Regions from separate parts of the Pseudoalteromonas sp. MMG005 genome, predicted to be linked through region 1. Evidence: predicted binding sites of a transcription regulator. Region 1 holds the regulator's gene; each other region holds the start of a gene.

Region 1 (5,376 bases):
AGTGGGCTTTTCAGTTGCAGTTAACGATGCCCACCCTCTTATAAAGCGCGTTGCGCATTATACAACCATGTTACCTGGAGGGTTTGGTGCTGTACGTGAATTAACCGATTTGATTATGTTAGCACAAGGTCACTCGTTAGGTACCACTGGAACAAGCACATGACCATAAATCGAATTGCATTATTGATTATCTTTTCAATGATTATGGGATGGTTGTGGTACCCTTACTTCACCCACCCCCCCTCATCAGAAAACGGTACCAGTGATGTCATTGCTAAGCCAGATTATATAGCAACACAATTACAACAAACAATTTATGATGAAACGGGTATTCGTAGCCATACAGTAACTGCGGATAAAATGGAATTATATCAAGAGCTTGGCTTTAGCCATTTTGAAGCACCTATTTTTACTTTATATAACGGGCCTAAAAACTGGAAAATCACAGCAACTGAAGCCACATTATACGAAAATAACATACTCATTTTGGAAGGTAATGTTGTGGCGCAAAATCTAACAGATAAAGCCATGATTACACATATCAACGCGGACCATATTCGAGTTGAAATTATCAATAAACTAATGCAATCGGAGCAACCGGTAGAAATCACAGGTCCAGACTTACTCATCACAGGTAAAGGTCTGCACGCCGATTTAAATACCGATGTTATAGAGCTAATTAACCATACTAGAACCATTTATTATGACCAATAGATTAATAGTCACCGTAGCCTTTATTGGGCTTACATTCAGCAGCGCGCTTGCGGCCAACAATAATGACTTTGCATCACAAGTATCAATTAAAGCAGGCAAGCAAACCGCACAATTAAAAACCAACATTGGTATTTTTGAACAAAATGTTGAAATTATACATGGTAATAGACAAATTAACGCTGATCGCCTAGAAGTGCATAGACGGGCTGAATTAGGAGAAAATAAACAACTGCTTGTCGCTACAGGTAATCCAGCGCGTTTTACCGAGACACAAGCTGATGGCACCGTATTAAGTGCCACGGCGAGTGAGGTTCGATATGATGTAGCGAATAAAAAGCTGACAATCAAAGGTGATGCAGAAATTAACCAAGCAGGCCAAATCATAAAAGCACAATCCATAATTTACGATATGGATAAACAATTAATAAATGCTGAAAAAGGTAATGAAAATACTGGCCGAGTGCACACAATTCTAGTCCCAGAAAAAAAATCGAATAAAGAACAAGGCAAATAATAAATGAGTACTTTGACTGCAACCGCTTTGGCTAAAAGCTACAAAGGACGACAAGTCGTAAAAAATGTCAGCCTTGCCGTCGAGGCAGGCAGTATTGTTGGCTTGCTAGGCCCCAACGGGGCAGGTAAAACGACCAGTTTTTATATGATTGTTGGATTAGTGCCAAGCGATAACGGTACCGTAACCATTGATGACCACGATATCACCCTGTTACCGATGCACAGTCGAGCAAGGCTAGGCATAGGTTATTTACCGCAAGAATCTTCCATCTTTCGAAAGTTAACCGTTTACCAGAACTTAATGGCTATTTTAGAAACTCGTAATGAACTGAGTAAACCTGATCGAGAGCAAATTCTTAATGAATTATTAGATGAATTCAACATCCAACATATACGTACAAGTCAAGGTATGGCATTGTCAGGAGGTGAACGTCGAAGAGTCGAAATTGCTCGCGCTTTAGCCGCAAACCCAAAATTTATCCTGTTAGATGAGCCTTTTGCTGGTGTTGACCCAATTTCGGTGTTAGATATAAAGAAAATTATCGAACATTTAAAAAAACGCGGTATAGGTGTTCTGATCACAGATCATAATGTACGAGAAACACTTGATGTGTGCGAAAAAGCATACATAGTTTCACATGGTGAATTAATTGCATCAGGTACTCCAGAACACGTGCTAGCCGATCAAACTGTTCGAGATGTCTACCTAGGTGAACAATTCAGGCTATAGTTATAGTATCTAGGTAATTTTAATAATTGATTAATAGAAAGGATTGTTAGAGATACATGAGGCAATCGTTACAGCTGCGCATGGGTCAGCAATTAACCATGACACCCCAATTACAACAGGCTATCCGCTTGTTGCAATTGAGCACGCTAGATCTCCAACAAGAAATCCAAGAAGCCTTGGACAGCAACCCATTACTGGAAGTTGAAGAATCAGAGCATGAAAACGACAACGAAAATATAGAAAAAGAACATAAAGAGCTCTCGAAAGAAGAATCTAATTCAGACAGTATTGAAGAAGCTCCAGTCAGTGACTATGAGCTTGATGCAGACGCGGCTATGAGTAAAGACACTGTTAGCGAAGAACTTGCGATGGATGTCACATGGGATGAATACATGAGTGCTGCACCAGCAACAAGCAGCGGCCCTATGCCTGAAGACGAAAACATGTACCAAGGCGCAACCACCGAATCGCTCCATGAATACTTAATGTGGCAACTAGAACTGACCCCGTTTAGTGATACTGATAGAGGGATCGCTGTCGCCATTGTGGAAGCCGTGGATGATGGTGGTTTATTAACCTTATCGACCGATGAAATCTTAGAAAGCCTTAATGACGAGAGTTCAGAAGATGCCATTGAACTTGATGAAATTGAGGCTGTCCTGAAACGCATTCAATTATTTGACCCCGTCGGCATTGCTGCTCGTAGCTTGCAAGAATGTTTATGTATCCAGCTTAATCAGTTTGATAAAAGTACACCTTGGCTGGAGCATACTAAACACGTGCTCACCGAACACATTGACTTACTTGCAAGTCGAGACTATCGAACGCTCATGAAAAAGACTAAGCTGAAAGAGTCCGATTTAAAAGAAGTTATGACTCTAATACACAGCTTAAATCCAAAACCTGCGGCCAGTATCATCCGCGAAGAGTCTGAATATGTCATACCTGATGTCTCTGTGAAAAAAGTGAAAGGCCGATGGTTAGTTGAATTAAACCCTGATTCAATGCCGAAAATTAGAGTCAATGATCACTATGCGGCGATGTCTCGTTCAATGAAATCAAGCACTGATAGTCAATTTATTCGCTCGCATTTACAAGAAGCTAAATGGTTTATTAAAAGCTTAGAAAGCCGCAATGATACGTTAATGAAAGTAACTAATTGCATTGTGCAGCAACAACAGGCATTCTTTGAACATGGCCCTGAAGCAATGAAACCTATGGTGCTAAATGATGTGGCTGAAATGGTAGAGATGCATGAATCCACTATTTCACGTGTCACAACACAAAAATATATGCACACACCTAGGGGCATTTTTGAGTTGAAATATTTCTTCTCGAGCCATGTGAGTACCGAAAACGGAGGTGAATGCTCTTCCACAGCGATTAGAGCATTGATCAAAAAGCTCATTGCCGCCGAAAATACTGCTAAGCCATTAAGTGATAGCAAAATTGCGGATATATTGGCAGAGCAAGGAATCAAAGTGGCCCGACGTACGATAGCAAAATATCGGGAGTCGTTAGCCATTCCACCGTCGAATCAGCGTAAAAGCTTGATATAAGACGTAATACCAAAGAAGGAAAATGCTTATGCAACTAAATTTAACTGGTCGTCACGTAGAAGTAACTGAATCACTAAGAGACTATGTCAACACCAAGTTTGCGAAGCTAGAAAGGCACTTTGATCATATCAATAATGTGCATGTGATTTTAGATGTTGAAAAACTCGTACAAAAAGCCGAAGCGACCTTACACTTAAGCGGAGCAGAAGTATTTGCCTCTACCGAGCATCAAGATATGTATGCTGCTATTGATGGTTTGGTTGACAAGCTAGACAGACAAGTAATCAAACACAAAGAAAAGCTTACTCGACATTAACCATGAAACTTAGCTCAATAATCAACAAGGACTGCAGTAAAGCTGCGGTCCTTTTTAATAGCAAAAAACGTATTCTCGAATACGTTAGCGAACTTACACATGAACAGTTACCCCACCTAGAACAGCATGATGTTTTATCTGCGCTCATGTCACGAGAGAAGCTAGGCAGTACTGGAATTGGTAAAGGCATCGCTATTCCACATGGCAGAATGCAAGGTATCGAACAAGTTTTTGCGATGATATTAGTTAGTAAAAAATCGGTTCCATTCGATGCCATAGACAATCGTCCAGTCGATATTTTTGTTGCACTCATTGTACCTGAAGGTGATAATCAACAGCATCTGAAAACACTCGCTGCAATTGCTGAAAGCTTAAAAGATAAAGAGTTCTGTAAGCAATTGAGACATGCCAGCAATGATACCGAGCTCTATAGTATTATTAAGGCTCAAGATTAGTAAATAGGGGATAATTGTGGAATTAATCATTATTAGTGGTCGCTCTGGTTCTGGGAAGTCCGTTGCATTAAGAGTGTTAGAAGATTTAGGCTACTATTGTGTTGACAATATTCCGGTCAATTTACTTCCGTCTTTGGTTAGAAGCGTGTCTGAGAGCTATGACAAAATTGCAGTCAGTATTGATGTGCGTAACTTGCCAAAACAACAGCAAGAGTTCAACGATATTCTTGAGTATTTACCAGGGTTTGCTAATCCGATATTATTTTACTTGGACAGTGATGATCAAACATTGATCAAACGCTTTTCTGAAACTCGCAGGCTACACCCACTCTCTATAAATAACTTACCGTTAGATCTAGCCATTAAAGAAGAAAAGCAGCTATTGGATGTACTGATCACCAGTGCCGATGTATTTATTGATACAACCGACCTCAGTGTCCACCAGTTAGCTGAATCTATCCGTGAGCGGATTTTAGGTAAAAAAGATAAACAACTAATTATTACCTTTTTATCTTTTGGCTTTAAACACGGCATGCCAAAAGATGCTGATTATGTGTTTGATGCACGCTTCCTGCCTAACCCTCATTGGGAACCAGAACTAAAACCACTAACGGGCTTAGATCAACCCGTTCAAGAGTATTTAGCTGGGCATAGCATCGTACAAAAATTCACTTGGCAAATTCAAACTTTTGTACAAACGTGGTTACCTCATCTTGAACGTAATAACCGCAGTTATCTTACCATCGCTATCGGCTGTACAGGCGGGCAACATCGCTCTGTGTATTTAGCGCAAACAATTGGAGAAAGTTTTCAACGATCTCATCCAAATGTTCAGATCCGTCATCGTGAGCAAAACAATTAATACAATGTGTTATGAGGATACTTTCTTAATTCAGAATAAGTGTGGTCTGCATGCCAGAGCCGCAACAGTACTGGCACAACTGGCCATCAAGTTCGACGCAAAAATTACCTTATACCAAGATGATAGAGAAGCTGCTGGCGACAGTGTTTTGGCATTACTTTTGTTAGAAAGTAGCCAAGGGAAATACGTAAGGATCAAGTGCGAAGGGCCTGATGCTCAATCTGCCT
Region 2 (5,376 bases), on a different contig from region 1:
ATTTGCCAAACCTAAATCGGCGTCTAAAACTAATACTCTGTTACCTTGTTGACCTAACGCTATAGCCGTGTTCAAAGACACATTGGTTTTACCCACGCCACCCTTACCACCAGTAACGGCTATGACTTTAACACCATGGTTATTATTTTGATTCATCCTACGCAGGCCACTTGCTTGATCTAAAACTGTGTTAATCATACATTCCTACTGTCTGAGACGCCACTGCTTCGCGCCTCGAATGTTGTGCTTTTATTCTCTTTAAATACAATTGCTCAGCTTTTTTGACTAACTTTTGAGCATTTGCCACTCGAATGTCTTCTGGCACCCGTTGACCATTAGTAAGATACCCTATTGGCAAGCGATTTTGAATCGCAATACTGATAATCTCACCTAAACTTAGACATTCATCAAGTTTTGTGAAAATACAGCCACTTAAATTTACTTTTTGAAAGTGACGTACCGACTCTTGTAAAACATGCATCTGTGAAGTCGCACTTAATACTAAATAACTTCTAATATCAACTCTTGCGCTACGCATTAAAGTATTTAATTGTTCTGTTAATCGCAAATCTCTTTGACTCATTCCTGCTGTGTCTATTAATACTAGACGCTTATTGCGTAAATGATACAAAACTTCTGCTAATTCATTAGCATCTTTTACTTGCTTTACTGGACAACCTATAATTCGGCCATATGTCGCTAACTGCTCATAAGCACCTATTCTATACGTATCTGTCGTAATTAACGCTACTTTGTCAGCACCATATTTTTGTGCACCTAATGCAGCAAGTTTTGCCACAGTTGTTGTTTTACCCACACCAGTTGGGCCAACTAACGCATAAACACCACCTTGGCGTAAAATATCATTATTGGTTGTATGCATTTGGTTTACGACCATATTAAGTAATGCATTCCATGCTTCTTTGCGCGAAACATCATCTGGAATAAAACACGCCATTTGTTCAGCAACCTCTGAATCAATCCCCATGCCTTGCAGGCGATCAATTAAACAGGCTCTAGTAGGATCTCTGCGTGCCATATCTTGTTGCATCAACCCGGAAACTTGGTGCTCTAGCAACTGACGAATTGCATTCATTTCTTCGCGCATCGACGTCATTTCGTCTGGCTGGACTTCATCTGACTGTTTAGCTATATCATCACCAAACCCAGACTCTAATTCATCCTCAAACTGCCAATCAGCGTTGCTCCCTGTGTGACGAGCTGAAATATCTATAGGTTTTGATTTCGTTGGTCTAACATGACTTTGTTGAGTCGGTGTGCTTTGACGTTGTCTCGCTGAACCATATTGAGCTCCGGCTTCTGCATGCTTATTGAATACTTGGTCCGTATCTATACCAGATTGTGAAAACATCGATGCCAACTCAGGAGAACGGGGACGAGGTGCTTGACGCTCTAACAGAGCTTGTAAGCTATCTGCAACCTGGGCTTGTGGCTCAGGCCGTGCTCTTTGAGGCTCTGGACGTACAAATCTAGGCGGTTGTGATTGCGGCTGTGGTTTTGGTTGCGCAACCGTCTCTGTTATATTTTCTGAAACCTGAGGTTGTTTCACTAATTCTCGGTCATTATCTACCGCTGCAACGATCTCAACACCATCTGCCAACTTTTTATTTGACATGATTACAGCATCAACGCCAAGTTCTTCTTTGACTTCCTTTAATGCTGTTCGCATATCTTTAGCAAAAAAACGTTTAATTTTCATGTTACAACCCCTTGAGTCCTATTATTGTCCAACTGAGCTCACAATCTTGATTTGCCTTTCATCTGGTACTTCTTGGTATGACATCACCCGAAGTCCAGGTATTGTATATTTAACAAATCTTGAGAGCACACTTCTCAACATACCTGAGGTTAATAAAATAGACGGGTCACCTAACATTTCTTGCGTTTGATGCGCTTCTCGTAACGATTCTTGAAGCCGCTCCGCAAGACCTGGTTCGATACCTGCCCCTTCATCACCTGCGTTCTGAAGTGACTGATGCAACATCTGTTCCAACTCAGGCGCCAATGTTATGACAGGGATTTCTTCCGCAGCTCCTACTGCATCTTGGATAATCAATCGTCGTAACGAGATTCGCACAGCAGCGGTGAGTACATCTGGGTCTTGACTACGAGGACCATACTCTACAAGCGTTTGAATTATTGACCGCATATCTCTAATTGCGACTCCTTCATTGAGTAGGTTTTGCAATACTTTAACGATAGTAGTGAGAGGTAATACATCTGGCACCAAACCTTCAACAAGTCTCGGATGACTTTTCGCCAAAATATCTAGTAGGTTCTGAACTTCCTCATGACCTAATAGTAGTGATGCATTATTAGTCAACAGTTGGCTTATATGTGTTGCAACGACAGTCGCTGCATCAACGACTGTATAACCAAGGGAATGCGCTTCATCTTTTTGTTCAGGTTTAATCCATACAGCCTCTAATCCAAACGCTGGATCGGTTGTAGCAACACCATTTATTGGACCAAATACTTGGCCTGGGTTAATTGCAAGCTCATCACCATGCTTTAATTCTCCATCTCCGGACCCCACTCCCATTAAAGTAATATTGTATGCATTGGGGTCTAACTCTAAGTTATCTCTAATATGTACTGGTGGAACCAAAAACCCCAGTTCTTGGGAAAGCTTTTTACGAACACCTTTAATTCTACTTAATAATTCACCACCTTGTGCTTGATCTACCAACGGTATTAGTCGGTAACCAACTTCAAGCCCAATAACATCCACAGGCTGAACGTCGTCCCAACCAAGCTCTTTTTGATCTTGTTTTCGAGCTGCGATGTCACCACCTTTAGCTTCTTCCGCTTGCTTAACTTCCTCTGCTTTTGTTTTTTGGGACTGAGTGTAATACGCCAAATATCCGAGTAATGCACCTAAACTCAAAAATGCAACATGAGGCATCCCTGGTACAAGTCCCATAACAATCAAAATTGCGGCAGCTATTGATAATGACTTTTCATTACCAAGTTGGGCCTTAAATTGGTCTCCCATATTGTGAGATTCATTTTGTCTAGTAACAACAATTGCAGTGCCGATAGACAGAAGCAACGACGGTAATTGCGCCACAAGTCCGTCTCCAATGGTGAGTAGAGTATAAACTTCCATTGCTTTACCAAACCCGAGATTATGTTGGATCATACCAACAAATAAACCGCCAATAATATTAATAGCTAAAATAACAATACCCGCAATAGCGTCCCCTTTTACAAACTTACTGGCACCATCCATTGAGCCGTAAAAGTCAGCTTCACGGGTTACTTCTTCTCGCCTAGCCCGGGCATCGTCTGCACTAATAAACCCTGCATTTAAATCAGCATCTATCGCCATTTGTTTTCCTGGCATCGCATCTAATGTAAATCGTGCTGATACTTCGGAAATACGCCCTGCACCTTTCGTGATTACAACAAAGTTAATAATAATTAGAATTAAAAAGACCACTAAGCCAACTGCGTAATTTCCGCCGATTACCACCGAACCAAATGCTTCAATGACTTTACCAGCCGCATCACCACCATTGTGCCCTTCAAGCAAAACAACTCGTGTACTCGCAACATTTAATGCCAATCGCATAATTGTTGCAATAAGTAACACTGCTGGAAACATACCAAACTCTAACGGTTTCATGGTGTAAACTGTTACCAATAAAACGACTAGTGCTAGCGCGATATTAAAAGAAAATAAAATATCTAGTAAGAAAGGAGGTAGCGGTAAGATAACCATGCCTAGCGCAGCCAGAACCATTAGAGGGGTACCTACACCCTTTGCATATTCTTTCTTATCTCTATTGATTTGCTGTAAAACTGCTTTAAAATCCATAACTTACTAACTACAAAATATTGACACTGACTAGTACAAAGCAAGTTATGCGCCATAAAGTTACTAACCCTCAATTTATAAGGTCGCAATGAAAAATGCAGAACATATATAAATGTTACCCTTGTCTAAAAAAGCTGGGAAGTTTAGTGTTTCAACTCATTAGGAATAGGTAGATCCTCATTAAGCGCTGTCGGTCGCTTGCCTCTGCCCTTTTGAAAGCGCTTTAACTGAAATACAAAAGCGAGTACTTGTGCTACGGCTGTAAACAATTGATCTGGTATTTGATGACCAACTTCAGTGGTGTGGTATAAAGAACGTGTTAAAGCTGGTGATTCAACAATAGGCACTTCATTACCTATTGCCACCTTTCTTATTTGCATAGCTAATTCATCAACACCTTTCGCTAGTACAATGGGCGCACCAGCTTTTTCCGTATCGTATTTTAACGCAACTGAATAGTGCGTTGGGTTAGTAACAATCACATCTGCGTCAGGCACATCTTGTATCATGCGACGTTGGGACATCTCTCTTTGGGTGCGACGGATACGTGCCTTAATTTGCGGATCACCTTCCGAGTTTTTATATTCATCTTTGACTTCTTGCATCGTCATTTTAAGCTGTTTATGGTGATTATAGCTTTGATAAGGAGCATCAATGGCTGAAATAATAATTAAAGTACAACTTAACGCTAAAAACATCCATGCCAAAATTTCTAATGCGTGAATAATACTACTGGGAATTTGCTCGACACTTAAATGCAAAATTTCATAAAAAAAAGTGTTTATCAAGTAAATAGCAAAACCTGCTACCAATCCAAATTTAAGTACCGCTTTTACTAGTTCAACGCCTGCCTGTGGGCCTAGCATTCTTTTAATACCTTTTGCCGGAGACATTTTACTGGCTTTAGGTGCCGCAGCCTGCCAACTAAAGTTAAAACCTCCGAGTAAAGTATTACCAACAATAGCGGCTATAACAATGATAAAAACAAACATAGACATTGGGAAAATAAGCTCGGAAAACATCTCCCCCCATATAGAAAACATCTTGGTTGTATCGTATGTTTCATTACGGTTTAGGCTCAATGCTCGGCCCATTATATTATACAGCCCCTTTCCTATATCAGGTCCATATAATAGCAATGATATTGAGGAAAAAATGAGTACAAATGTGGTCCCTAACTCTTTCGAACGTGCAACTTGTCCTTTCTTACGAGACTCATCTATTTTTTTCCCCGTGGGTTCTTCCGTTTTTTCTTGACCCGAATCTTCTGCCATATGCTACACCGTACAACCAATTAAATTGCACATTAGTTCAATTGTCTTAAGCCATTGAAATTCATATTGCACTAAAAAATTTCCTAACGTAGCCCAAATAATAGTAAGACCTGCAACAAGGGTAAATGCAAAACCAACTGCAAATATATTCATTTGCGGCGCAGCACGGGTCATAATGCCAAATGAAATATTAATCACCAACATGGCTGTTAACGGTGCAAGGGATAACGCCATTGCCGTTGAAAACATCCACCCTCCCCA
Region 3 (5,376 bases), on a different contig from region 1:
TGGAAATGCCTGAAATGGATGGATATACGTTAACCGCGGAAATAAAAGCGGACCCTAAGTTGGCGCCTTTACATGTTATCTTACATACTTCTTTGAGCGGTGTATTTAATCAGGCCATGATAGAGAAAGTGGGTGCTGATGATTTTATCGCGAAGTTTAACCCAGATGAATTGGCGACTGCGGTTAAAAAATGGGTTCACTGTGATTAATGAATGGCGGTAATACTTTGGAAAATAAGCATCTTCAGCAAAACGAGTACGATCAATTTAGAACCTTTTTAGAGCAGCAATGTGGTATTGTGCTTGGCGATAACAAGCTGTATTTGGTAAAGAGTCGCTTAGCACCACTCATGGTGCGTTTTAGTGTTCAGTCATTGTCGGAGTTGGTTGCAAAAACATTGAGCCCACATGAGCGGCAATTGCGTGCCGCCGTTGTTGATGCAATGACAACAAACGAGACGTTGTGGTTTAGAGATTCTTACCCATTCGAACTTCTTAAAACTAAGATTTTCCCAGAATTTAGTGAATTACGACGGTCGGTGAAAATATGGTCAGCAGCGAGCTCGTCAGGACAAGAGCCGTACTCAATAGGTATGTCAGCAAGTGAATATCAATCTAAAAGCCCTGGCGCTTTGAAAATGGGTGTACAGGTTATAGGTACTGATATTTCAAACACTATGCTTGATATGTGCAAACATGCTGAATATGATGCACTGGCTCTTGCTCGAGGGTTATCATCCGAACGTCGGCAAAAGTTTTTTAAAGACAGTGGTAACGGCATGGCACAGGTGGTAGAGCCTGTAAAGAAAATGGTCAATTTTAGACATCTAAACTTACTTGACTCGTATGCTTTGATGGGTAAGTTTGATGTTATATTTTGCCGTAATGTGCTGATTTACTTTTCCCCAGAAGTGAAAGCAAAAATCATAGCTCAATTTGCCCAAGCTCTAAATCCCAAAGGGTATTTGTTTCTTGGTGCATCGGAATCAATGGCGGGCTTGAGTGATGAGTTTGATATGATCCGTTGTAACCCTGGAATTATATACCAGAAAAAATAATAACTTAAGGCGGTTTTTACCGCCTTTTTTATTTTGGCCTAAGAATTGCTTTAACTCCATATAGTCAAATTTTTGGAGTTACGTTATGGCGATTAGTTTTGATAAAGCCTTAGGTGTTCACCCCCAGACAATAGCCATCCGCTCTCAGCGAGCAGAAATATTAGCAAGTAACATTGCTAATGCGGATACCCCTGGTTACAAAGCAAAAGATATTGATTTTGCACGAGCATTTAAAGCGGCAAAATCTAACCAGCAAAGTGGCAATACAATGCTGCGCACCAATGACAAACATCTCTCCGGTGGTACTAAATTAAACAGCGGTGTAGAGCTATTTCGTAATCCAAATCAAACAGATACGGGCGATGGTAATTCAGTTGATATACAAGTGGAACGAAACTTGTATGTACAGAATGCATTAGAGTATCAAGCAAGTTTGCAATTTCTCACAGGTAAATTTAAAGGGTTGAAAAAAGCCCTAGGCGGTCAAGGAGCTTAATTATGAGTTTATATAATGTATTTGACATAGCGGGTTCAGGAATGAGTGCGCAAAACATACGCCTAAATACCACTGCGAGTAATATTTCTAACGCAAATAGCATTAGTTCAAGCCAAAATGAGGTGTATCGAGCAAGGCACCCTGTATTTGCAGCTGAACTTACTAAAGCAAATGAATTACAAAATGCAAACTCAGCAGGCGCATCAGTGGGAGTTAAGGTATTGGGGATCGTTGAAAGTGATAAACCACTTCAGGTTGAATATAGTCCCAATCATCCAAGTGCCGACAAAGATGGGTATATCTATAAACCAAATGTGAATGTAGTTGAGGAGATGACAAATATGATTTCCGCTTCACGTTCGTATCAAACAAATGTTCAGGTGGCAGATGCAGCAAAACAAATGCTGAGTAAAACTCTGCTACTTGGTCAGCGTTAACGGGGGCACTAGCCAATGAATAGCGAAGTAAGTCAAACGTCCAGTCATATTGATTCGTTACGGTGGCCAGATAAACAAAAGCCAGTAGAAAAAGATGATACGTTAAAGCAAGAGGATTTCTTTGCCTTGCTTACCCAGCAGTTATCTTATCAAGATCCGAGCAAACCTGCTGATAATGACCAAATGATCGCACAAATGACGAGCTTTACAATGGCGGAAGGTATTTCAAATTTGAATACAAAATTTGAGTCTTTGTCTGCATCAATGACATCCAATTCTGCGTTACAAGCATCAACCCTAGTTGGTAAGAAAGCGTTACTTGAATCGGATACTTTGGAGTTAAGTGCTAGCGGTTCAGCGCGAGGCTCTATTATTTCTGCTAAGCCGACAGAGAAATTGGTCGTAAATATCTATGATGAGTCAAACCAATTAGTTCGCTCAATTGATATGGGGGAACAAAAAGCAGGTGCAATTCGGTTCGAGTGGGATGGCAAGAATGGGGATGGTGAACCTATGCCCGAAGGGGATTATGAGATAAAGGCAGAAGCAAATATTAACGGCGAATTTACTAGCCTGCCGACAGCAACCTTTAAAAATATCGATAGTGTCAATGTTAATGGCGCTAACGGAATAATCATCAACACAAAAGCGGGCGCGGTAAGACTTACTGACGTCGCTGAAATCGCTTAATTCAAAGTTTATAGAATAGGCCTTACGTACAAGAGGTAAGAGTATGAGTTTTAATATTGCATTAACAGGTTTAGCGGCTGCTCAAAAAGATCTGGACACCACCGCAAATAACATTGCAAACGTAAATACCACGGGTTTTAAAGAATCTCGGGCTGAATTTGCTGATGTTTATGCATCATCAGTATTTAGTTCAGGAAAAACTAAAAATGGTGATGGTGCACAAACGACTATGGTTGCTCAGCAATTTCACCAAGGTTCATTGCAATTTACAGCCAATTCGTTAGATTTGGCAATCACAGGTGAAGGTTATTTTGCTACGAGCTCTGAATTAGGCTCGCAGGATTATAGTTATACGCGAGCTGGTGCATTTAAGTTAAATAAGGATAATTTTATCTCAGATGCGCAAGGTAATTTCTTACAAGGGTTTCCTGTAGACCCAAGTACAGGTGCAACTACGTCAGTGAGTTTAAGTACTGCATCGGCAATGCAAATCCCAGATGCATCAGGAGCTCCGAGAGCGACAACTAATGTATATTCTTCGTTTAACCTTGATTCAAGAGCGTCGCAACCGACAATTGCTTTTGATCCAGCAGTTGGTGCATCGTTCAATAGTTCAACGTCTACCACGGTGTATGACTCGTTAGGCGAACCTCACACGGTACAACTTTATTTCAGAAAAACAGCCACAGCCAATAATTGGGAGGTATTTGGTACCATAGATAATAAGCCTTTCACGTCTGATGGTACAGCAGGGGCGGGTGGTCCACACCCTATTGCTGGGTTTACATTTGATGCAACAGGTTTACCGAGCTCGACGATCCCATACTCTGCGGCAGGGGTTGCTGGTGCAGCCGTACCGGTAGTTGCTGGTGGGACCTTTGGTGCACTGCCTTTACCAAGTGGTGCAGGTACAGGCCTTTCAACGTTGTTAACTAATGGTGCTACGTTTCCAGCTCCACTGAGCATGAATTGGCGTGATGAAGCGAATACCACTAATAAATTACCAACTCAATATGCGAGCCGCTTTGAAGTGAAAGCACTAGAGCAAGATGGTGCAACAGTAGGGCGTTTAGCTGGAGTAGATATTGGTGCAGATGGTAAAATTGTAGCCTCATATAGTAACGGTGATTCAACATTTTTAGGGCAAGTGGCTATGGTCCGCTTTTCTAACTCCCAAGGACTTCAACAAGTGGGAGGCACTTCCTGGAAAAAGAGCTTAACCTCAGGAGAGCCAATTGCGGGAGAGCCAAACTCCGGAACGCTCGGGTCAATCAATTCTTCGGCGTTGGAACAATCAAATGTAAACTTGACGAATGAGCTTGTTGATTTGATAAGTGCACAGAGAAACTTTCAGGCGAACTCCCGAGCGTTAGAAGTGAATTCAACATTACAACAAGCAATATTACAGATTCGATAACGAACTAATTCTAAAGGCCGCATATGCGGCCTTTTTATGTTTCCCTCCTTGGTCCGCCATTAACTCTATTTACCTTACTTATCTACACTCTACCGTCAAAATTTAATTGGCATTATAATTGCAGTGTTCTTTATATGATGAATTTTTAGGTCAATGCAATGGATAAAATGCTCTATATCGCTATGTCTGGTGCGAAACAAAACCTGCGTGGTGTGGCTATTAAAGCAAATAATTTAGCCAATGCAAATACGACCGGGTTTAAGTCAGATTTTGCTCAAGCACGTTCCATGCAGGCATTTGGTGAAGGGTTACCGACTCGGGTGTTTGCTATGCAAGAGCGGCCTGGTACGAATATGACCAGCGGCGCGATTGTTGAAACCGGGCGAGATCTAGATATCGCGGTGTCTGATAAGTCTTGGATAAGTGTCATGGATAAAAGTGGCAAAGAAGCTTATACCAAAGTTGGGACGCTGAATATTACTGCTGATGGAGCGCTGGTAACTAGTCATGGGCGTCAAGTTGTTGGTGAAAGTGGTCCTATTATTTTACCTATTCCGGTAGAGAAGGTGACATTCAGCGATGACGGGTCGATTCAAGTGCGCCCTCAGGGGGCACCTGCAAACTTTTTGGAAGTGGTAGATCGTTTAAAGATCATTGAAGCAGATAATACCAAATTAGAAAAAGGAAATGATGGTTTATTCAGGCCAAAAGAAGGCTCGCTAGATGATGGTTTATGTGGTTTTTGTGATGTATCACCCACAGCAAAAGTAATGAGCGGTGCCTTAGAAATGTCTAATGTAAATCCTGTGCATGAGATGGTCGATATGATTAATCATCAGCGGCAGTTTGAAATGCAAATGAAACTAATGAAAACAGCAGAAGAAATTGACGAACGTCATGTATCACTGCTGCGTATAGTCTAACGAAGTGAGGTATATGTTATGAATCCAGCGTTATGGATCAGTAAAACCGGCCTAGATGCCCAGCAAACTGATATATCGGTAATTTCGAATAACCTCGCGAATGCTAGTACTGTAGGTTACAAGAAGAGCAGAGCAATTTTTGAAGATTTACTTTATCAAAATATTAATCAGCCGGGTGGTCGTTCGTCACAAGATACAGAGTTACCCTCAGGACTAATGCTCGGTGCGGGGGCTAAGGTTGTTGCAAACCAAAAGAATTTCTCCCAAGGTAATATGCTTAGTACTGAAAACTCCTTAGATTGGATGATCCAAGGTCCTGGTTTTTTTGAAATTCAAATGCCAGATGGCACCATTGG

What was found. Region 1 encodes sigma-54, which starts transcription at its own class of promoters, with help from an activator protein. Its sites were predicted from a motif close to GTTGGCACGNNNNTNGNNT; they were not measured.
Region 2: flhA (flagellar biosynthesis protein FlhA) is a predicted target of sigma-54. The motif match lies at 3,880-3,898, and genes of this name have one in related genera.
Region 3: J8M01_RS12420 (flagellar basal body rod protein FlgF) is a predicted target of sigma-54. The motif match lies at 4,203-4,221, and genes of this name have one in related genera.

Annotation. Positions count from the first base shown of each region.
Region 1 is NZ_JAGJEK010000020.1:71,487-76,862, forward strand. It holds gene kdsC (3-deoxy-manno-octulosonate-8-phosphatase KdsC) at 1-163, shown strand, start outside; gene lptC (LPS export ABC transporter periplasmic protein LptC) at 160-714, shown strand; gene lptA (lipopolysaccharide transport periplasmic protein LptA) at 704-1,228, shown strand; gene lptB (LPS export ABC transporter ATP-binding protein) at 1,232-1,957, shown strand; gene J8M01_RS16390 (RNA polymerase factor sigma-54) at 2,014-3,516, shown strand; gene hpf (ribosome hibernation promoting factor) at 3,545-3,832, shown strand; gene J8M01_RS16400 (PTS sugar transporter subunit IIA) at 3,835-4,287, shown strand; gene rapZ (RNase adapter RapZ) at 4,304-5,149, shown strand; gene J8M01_RS16410 (HPr family phosphocarrier protein) at 5,154-5,376, shown strand, end outside.
Region 2 is NZ_JAGJEK010000014.1:134,721-140,096, reverse strand. It holds gene J8M01_RS12745 (MinD/ParA family protein) at 1-198, opposite strand, end outside; gene flhF (flagellar biosynthesis protein FlhF) at 191-1,720, opposite strand; gene flhA (flagellar biosynthesis protein FlhA) at 1,742-3,841, opposite strand; gene flhB (flagellar biosynthesis protein FlhB) at 3,985-5,115, opposite strand; gene fliR (flagellar biosynthetic protein FliR) at 5,119-5,376, opposite strand, start outside.
Region 3 is NZ_JAGJEK010000014.1:68,690-74,065, forward strand. It holds gene J8M01_RS12390 (chemotaxis protein CheV) at 1-209, shown strand, start outside; gene J8M01_RS12395 (protein-glutamate O-methyltransferase CheR) at 227-1,057, shown strand; gene flgB (flagellar basal body rod protein FlgB) at 1,143-1,553, shown strand; gene flgC (flagellar basal body rod protein FlgC) at 1,556-1,990, shown strand; gene J8M01_RS12410 (flagellar hook assembly protein FlgD) at 2,006-2,680, shown strand; gene flgE (flagellar hook protein FlgE) at 2,724-4,097, shown strand; gene J8M01_RS12420 (flagellar basal body rod protein FlgF) at 4,256-5,020, shown strand; gene flgG (flagellar basal-body rod protein FlgG) at 5,039-5,376, shown strand, end outside.